DNA from 3 places in the Cellulomonas sp. KU4C genome. Region 2 is predicted to be linked to each of the others. Evidence: riboswitches for the same ligand, from Rfam matches in the RefSeq annotation. Region 2 holds a riboswitch; each other region holds the start of a gene.

Region 1 (2,247 bases), 2.4 Mb from region 2:
TGCTTGGTCGCGGAGTACACGACGACGTCCGCGCCGAACTGCAGCGGCTTCGACAGCACCGGGGTGGCGAACACGTTGTCGACGACGACCACCGCGCCCGCCGCGTGCGCGAGCCGGCTGACCGTGGCGATGTCGACGAGGTCCTGCATCGGGTTCGACGGGGTCTCGAAGAACACGACGTCCGCGGGCGTCGACAGCGCCGCCTCCCACTGCTCCGGGACGTGGCCGTCGACGTAGTCGGTGCGCACGCCCCAGCCCGCGAGGATCTCGTCGAAGATGACGACCGACGACCCGAACAGGGCGCGCGCCGCGACGACGCGCGACCCGGACCGGACGAGCGCGGCCAGCGCCGTGAACACCGCCGACATGCCGGACGCGGTCGCGTAGCAGGCCTCGGCTCCCTCGAGCAGCCGCAGCCGCTCCTCGAACGTCGACACCGTCGGGTTGCCGTACCGGGAGTAGAGGAACCGGTCGGCCTCGCCGGCGAACGCGGCCTCGGCGTCGGCGGCGCGGTCGTAGACGTAGCCCTGGGTGAGGAAGAGCGCCTCGGAGGTCTCCTGGAACGCCGTGCGGACCTGGCCGCCGCGCACGGCGAGCGTGTCGGGGCGCAGGGTGTCGCGGGGGAACCGCGGGTCCTGCCAGTCGCCGGGGCCGGGCGCGGGAGAGGGAGCGGGGGTGGGCGCGGTCACGCGGACCGCCACGGCAGGCCGGCGGCGCGCCAGCCCCAGTGGCCCCGCTGCCCGTCGGGGCCGACGTCGCCCTCGAACCCGCTGAGCACGTTGTACGCCGGACCCAGGCCCGCCGCGGTGGCGGTGGTCGCGGCGGCGACGGACCGCACGCCGGACCGGCACAGGAACACGACCGGGCGCGGCTCGTCGGCGGTGATCCCGGCGGCGGCGAGCTCGTCGAGGAACGTCGGGTTGGGGCGGCCGAACGCGTCGGTCCACTGGACGAACGCGGTCCGGTCCTGCGCGTCGAGGTCCGCGGTGTCCGGGACGCCGATGCCCTGCCACTCGCCCTCGGTGCGGACGTCGACCAGGACGGCGCGCTCGTCGGACGCGAGCAGGTCCCAGGCCTCCTGCGGGGTGAGGTCGCCGGCGTAGCCGGGCCCGTCCCCGTGTCCGTGCTGCGCGCTCACAGCGGGCGCACCGCGGGCGTCGCGGCGGCGGGCAGCACCACGGCCTGCGCGACGATGACGCGCTCGCCGTCGTGGGTCGCGGCGGGGCCGCCGTGCAGCTCGTAGCCCTCGGCGAGGGCCGCGCTCACCCGCTCGCAGAACGAGCGGTCGTCGGGTCCCGTCAGCAGCCGGTAGCGCAGGCGGTCGTCGGTGTCGGTCATGCGTCTCCTCCATCGGACCTGGCGGAAGCACCCTCGGCCGGCCCCGTGCACGGGGCACAGGACCGCGGGTTGCTGCGGCGTCGACGAGCCAGATCTCTCGGCCGCTCTGGATGGTGCGGCGATGCTACGCCATGCCGCCGCGGGGGTGCTTCACCCGGGTCGCAGGGTGGACAGGTGTTGACACGTCCGGGCGGGCGCTCCCTATCCTCGGGGCAGGTCATGAGTGCCAGCACTGAGCCCCGGCTTGCTGGCCGGCAACCCTCCCTCCGCGGCGGGGTGCCCCGGGTGACGACCTGGCCGTCCACCGTTCGGTGGCCGGCAAGCGCGGGGTGACCCGGCCGTACCCGGGCCCCCACCGATTCCTCTCGGGGGTAGTCCCATGTCCGTCGCCACCACCGCCACCTGTGCCACGACCGAGGCGCCCGACCGCGCCCTGCTGCCCGTCGTCGGCGCCGACACCCGCGTGCCGCTCGTCGACGGCCGGTCCGTCACGTACGCGAACCTCGACTACGCGGCGTCCGCGCCGGCGCTCGAGGCCGTCGCGGCGCGGGTCGTCGAGGTGCTGCCGCTGTACGCGTCGGTGCACCGCGGCGCCGGGTACCTGTCGCAGGTGTCCACGGCGCTGTACGAGTCGTCCCGGGCGACCGTCGCCCGGTTCGTCGGCGCGCGCCCCGACGACGTCGCCGTCATCACCCGCAACACCACCGACGCGCTGAACCTGCTGGCCGGCTGCGTGCCGGACGGCGGCCGGGTGCTGGTGCTGGACGTCGAGCACCACGCGAACCTGCTGCCCTGGGTCAGCGCGTTCCGGGACACGGGTCGCACGGCGACCATCCTGCCCGCGGCGCCGACCGTGGCCGCGACGCTGGTCGCGCTGCGTGACGAGCTTGCGCGCCGTCCGTACGCCCT
Region 2 (2,247 bases):
GGGTGCAGCAGCAGGGCGTCGCCGAGCACGACGAGGTCCACCAGCCCGCGGTCGGCGCGGTGCACCAGGCGGGCCAGCCGCTCGCCGTCGAACGGGCGGGCCGCGACCGCACCCTGCGGCCCGTGGCCGCCGGGGCGGGCGCCGACGGCGGTCAGGTCGAGGCCGAGCAGGGCGGTCCGGCGCTCGCTGCCGGGCGGGTCGCGGTGGTCGCGACCGGCGGGTCGCGCGGTGGGGCTGGGCATGACGGCTCCGTTCGAGGGCGTCCGGGGTCGCCGGCGCGCGGCGACGCGCACCGGGACCGGTGGGACGAGCGGGTGCGCCCGGCGGGCGGGCGTGAGGTCCCCGAGGGCGGGGATGGCGGACGCGCGGTGGCGCGGGCTCGCGGTGTCAGGGCTACCGGTCGGGGCCGGGCCGGGTCACGGCCGACCGGGCGCCGACGGGTGGCGCTGCTCGCGGAGGGAGGTCAGCGACAGCGACAGCGGGCCGCGTGGGGCCCGGGCTGCGCGGCGGCACGCAGGGAGGAGGTGGTCTGCGCCACCGTGCTCCGGCTCATGCTGTCTCCTTCGTGCACCCGCCGCGGCGGGCTCGCGTGTTGCCGGCTGCCGGTCGGCAGCGGGCCTGGTCCTCACCCGGGGCACCCACCCGCGCGGGGGGTTGCCGTCCGACCAGCCGGGGCTACGCGTCGGAACTCATGACCTGCCGGGCCCCGCAGCCGGCCACCGGGGTGGTGGCGGCGACGTGATCCGGTGCCGGGGAACATACGAACCCCCGGCGACCGCGTCAACGATCCGGCCGTCCGTCTCGCATTCCGGAGCGTTGTCACGGGACGAAGGTCCCGGGCAGGACGCACGGTCCCGGATCGTGAGAAGTCGGGGTCCGGTGCTCGGTCCCGGCGCCGCGCCCTGCTACAACACCGCCGAGGTCGAGAGTCCCAGCGCCAAGCCCCGGCTGGCTGGGCAGCAACCCCACGTCACGGCGGGGTGCTCCGGGAGATGACCTGGCCGTCGGCCGGGCGCCCGCGACGTGGTGCCCGCTCCGCCGCACGGCAACCGTGATCGACACCCTTGCGAGGCACTCCATGACGTCCCGTCCCCCTGCCGTCGTCGCCGTCTCCGGCAACCCGCGCCCCGGCTCGCGCACCCTGCTCGCCGCGCGCACCGCCGCCGACCGCCTGGCCGCGCTGCTCGGCGCCGACGCGCTCGACGCGATCGACCTCGCGGAGCTCGCGGGAGAGCTGCTGGCCCCCGTCCACCCCGCCGCCGACGCCGCGCTCGCCCGCCTGGCCGTCGCGGACGTCGCGGTGGTCGCCACCCCCGTCTACAAGGCCTCCTACACCGGGCTGCTCAAGGCGTTCCTCGACCTGTACGGGCCCGACGGCCTCGCGGGCGTCGTCGTCGTGCCGCTGGTCGTCTCGGGGAACCCCGCCCACGCGCTCGTCGGCGAGGTGCACCTGCGGCCCGTCCTCGTCGAGCTCGGCGCCGTCGTCCCCACCCGGTCGCTGACCGTCACCGAGGCGCAGCTCGCCGACCTGGACGGCGTCGTGGACGCCTGGCTGCTGCGGGCCGAGCCGGCGCTGCTGCGCGCGGTCGGCGCCGGTGCGGCCCGGGGCACCGTCGGCGCCGGGGCGGTGGCCCGGTGACCGCCGAGCGCGCGGACCTGTCCGCGTTCGAGCGGCTGCTGGCCGAGCAGGACGAGCCGCAGCTCGACGCCCAGCAGTTCAAGTCCGTGTTCCGCCGGCACCCCGCGGGCGTCGCGGTCGTGGCGCTGCGGCACGAGGGCCGGCCGGTCGGGTTCACCGCGACCTCCGTCATCTCCGTGTCCGCGGCGCCGCCGCTGCTGGCGTTCTCGCTCGCGTCGACCTCGTCCTCCTGGGCCGCCGTCTCCGCCGCGCCGACGCTCGCGGTCAGCTTCCTGGCGGACCACCAGGACGACGTGTCCGCGCGGTTCGCGACCAGCGGGATCGACCGGTTCGCCGACGGCGGCTGGACCTCGCTCACCACCGGCGAGCCCGTCATCGACGGCGCCGTGTCCTGGGTCCGCGCGCGGGTCGTGCAGCGCACCCCCGTCGGCGACAGCTACCTGGTCTCCCTGCGCGCGCTCGCCGCGAGCACCGCCGAGGCCGCGACCCCGCTGGTCTACCACGACCGCACCTACCACCGGATCGGCGGCCACTCGGCCCTCTGACGCCGACCGCCGCCCGTCCCACCCGACCTCCGGAGCACCCCATGACCGTCCCCCCGCTGTTCC
Region 3 (2,247 bases), 1.9 Mb from region 2:
CAGGGGTCAGGTGGTCGTCGGTCGCGACGGCGGCGCGCGCGGGCGGCCCGTCGCCACCCAGGCCGGCGCCCTCGAGGAGGTCGAGCGCGGGGCCGTGGGTGTTGAACGTGTAGAGGTGGATCCCCGGCGCGCCGCCGTCGAGCACGGCGTGCGCGAGGTCGACGCCGAGCCGGGTGCCCACGCGGTGCCGCCGCGCGACGTCCGCGGGGTCGTCGCCGTCGAACGCGTCGAGCCGGTCCAGGACGTCCGCGGGGACGGGCACCCCGGTCAGCTGGGCCACGCGGCGCAGCCGGGCGGGGTCGGTCATCGGGATGATCCCCGGGATCACCGGGATCGTGACGCCCGCGTCGCGGGCGAGCTCCAGCAGCTCGCGGTAGGACGCGGCGTCGTAGAACACCTGGGTGATCGCGAAGTCCGCGCCGGCCTCCTGCTTGGCCAGCAGCGCCGCGACGTCCTGCTCCCGCGTGCTGCCGGCTCCGGGGTTGCCCCGGGGGAACGCCGCGACGGCGACGGACAGGTGCCGGGTCGCGGCGCGGACCGCCTGCGCGGGGCTGCTCGCGCAGCGACGGGCCTCGACCTCGCGGAGCAGGCGGACCAGGGCGGCCGCGGTGGGCAGGCCGTCGGGGTGCGGGGCCCAGGAGCCGTCGGCGGGCGGGTCGCCGCGCAGCGCCAGGAACGACCGCACGCCCTCGTCCAGGAACTCCTCGACGGTCGCGGCCAGGTCCTCCCGCGACGCGGCGACGCACGTGAGGTGGGCGATCGGGTTCAGCGAGGTCTCCCGCAGCAGGCGGCGGACGAGGGCGCGGGTGGTGTCCCGCGTGCTGCCGGACGCGCCGTAGGTGACCGAGACGAAGTCGGGCCGGACGGCGGCGAGCTGCTGCACGGTCGACCACAGCCGCGGCGCGGCGTCGGGGTTCCGGGGCGGGAACAGCTCGAAGGACACGGTCGGCCGGTCGACGGCGCCGAGGCCGTCGACCACGGCGGCGCGCGGGTGGTCGAGGTCGTGCGGGTGCACGGGTACGTCGTGACTGCTCATCGTCAGCTCCATCGGACCTGGCGGAAGCACCCACACCCTCACGGGGAGGGGGGTTGCTGCGACGTCGTCGAGCCAGGTCTCTCGGTCGCTCTGGATGGTGCGGCCACAGTAGGGCGGCTCCGGCGGGGCGTCCAGTGCCCCTGACGCGTCACGTAGTGGTGGCGCGCGTCACACCCGCTCACATCGTGGGCCGCTGCGTCGTCCAGGGGGTGAGCGGGCCCGCCGGGCCCGCACGACGGAGGGACCGGACATGCGGATCGTGGTGGTCGGGGGAGCAGGACTGGTCGGGGCGCGGCTGGTGACCGTGCTGCGCGGGCGGGGGCACGACGCCGTGGCCGCGTCGCGCCGCACCGGAGTGGACACGTGGACGGGTGCCGGGCTCGCCGCGGCGGTGGCCGGGGCGGAGGTCGTCGTGGACGCGACGAACACCCCCGACTTCACCCGGGCGGGCGAGTTCTTCCCGGCGTCGGCGGTCCACATCGCGGACGCCGCGGCCGGCGCCGGGGTGCGGCGGTCGGTGCTGCTGTCGGTCGTGGGGGTCGACCGGGTGCCGGGCAACCCGTACTTCGCGGCGAAGGTCGCCCAGGAGCGGGCGGCGGTGGCCGGGGACGTCCCGACGACGGTGCTGCGGGCGACGCAGTTCTTCGAGTTCGCCGACGCGGTGGCGGACCAGGGCACCGTCGACGGACGGGTCCGGGTCGGGGCCGACGTGGTGCGGCCCGTGGCGGTGGACGACGTGGTCGACGTGCTCGCGGACCTGGCGACGGGCACGGGCGGACAGGCGGGTCGGGTGGACGTCGCGGGGCCGGAGCGGATGCCCACCGACGTCTGGGTCCGCCGGGTGCTCACCGCCGCCGGCGACCCCCGCGAGGTGCAGGTCGACCCCGCGGCGGACCCGTTCGGCACCGGGGGCACGCCCGGTGCGCTGGTGCCGTCCGACGCGCCCGACGCCGGGGTGGCGGTCCGGACCGCCACCACGACCCTGGCCACCTGGCTCGCCGCTCGGGCACGCTGAGCCGGTGACCGACGACGACGCCCTCGTGGCCGCGGTCGAGGGCGAGCGGCGGCACCTGCTGGCCCTGGCCTACCGGATGCTCGGCACGCTCGCGGACGCCGAGGAGGCGGTCCAGGAGACCTACGTCCGCTGGTACCGCATGGACCCGCGCGACCGCGAGGCCGTGGTGTCCCCGCGCGCCTGGCTGACCCGCGTG

The links. Region 2 has a riboswitch for S-adenosylmethionine ahead of AC1VL8_RS13650 (NADPH-dependent FMN reductase). Riboswitches for the same ligand answer to the same signal wherever they lie in the genome.
Region 1: it holds a riboswitch for S-adenosylmethionine, as region 2 does, so the genes downstream of both, AC1VL8_RS02205 (DUF1737 domain-containing protein) here and AC1VL8_RS13650 (NADPH-dependent FMN reductase) in region 2, are expected to answer to the same signal.
Region 3: it holds a riboswitch for S-adenosylmethionine, as region 2 does, so the genes downstream of both, AC1VL8_RS04700 (methylenetetrahydrofolate reductase) here and AC1VL8_RS13650 (NADPH-dependent FMN reductase) in region 2, are expected to answer to the same signal.

What each region holds. Positions count from the first base shown of each region.
Region 1 covers NZ_CP200322.1:469,059-471,305, reverse strand. Annotated here, with positions in the region: gene AC1VL8_RS02215 (O-succinylhomoserine sulfhydrylase) at 1-689, opposite strand, end outside; gene AC1VL8_RS02210 (rhodanese-like domain-containing protein) at 686-1,138, opposite strand; partial or broken gene AC1VL8_RS02205 (DUF1737 domain-containing protein) at 1,150-1,338, opposite strand; SAM riboswitch class I at 1,345-1,455, opposite strand; SAM riboswitch class IV at 1,554-1,669, shown strand; gene AC1VL8_RS02200 (aminotransferase class V-fold PLP-dependent enzyme) at 1,718-2,247, shown strand, end outside.
Region 2 covers NZ_CP200322.1:2,895,841-2,898,087, reverse strand. Annotated here, with positions in the region: gene AC1VL8_RS13655 (LLM class flavin-dependent oxidoreductase) at 1-242, opposite strand, end outside; SAM riboswitch class IV at 584-697, opposite strand; SAM riboswitch class IV at 921-1,017, shown strand; gene AC1VL8_RS13650 (NADPH-dependent FMN reductase) at 1,079-1,639, shown strand; gene AC1VL8_RS13645 (flavin reductase family protein) at 1,636-2,184, shown strand; gene AC1VL8_RS13640 (LLM class oxidoreductase) at 2,226-2,247, shown strand, end outside.
Region 3 covers NZ_CP200322.1:992,527-994,773, reverse strand. Annotated here, with positions in the region: gene AC1VL8_RS04700 (methylenetetrahydrofolate reductase) at 1-1,036, opposite strand, end outside; SAM riboswitch class I at 1,042-1,137, opposite strand; gene AC1VL8_RS04695 (SDR family oxidoreductase) at 1,287-2,051, shown strand; gene sigJ (RNA polymerase sigma factor SigJ) at 2,056-2,247, shown strand, end outside.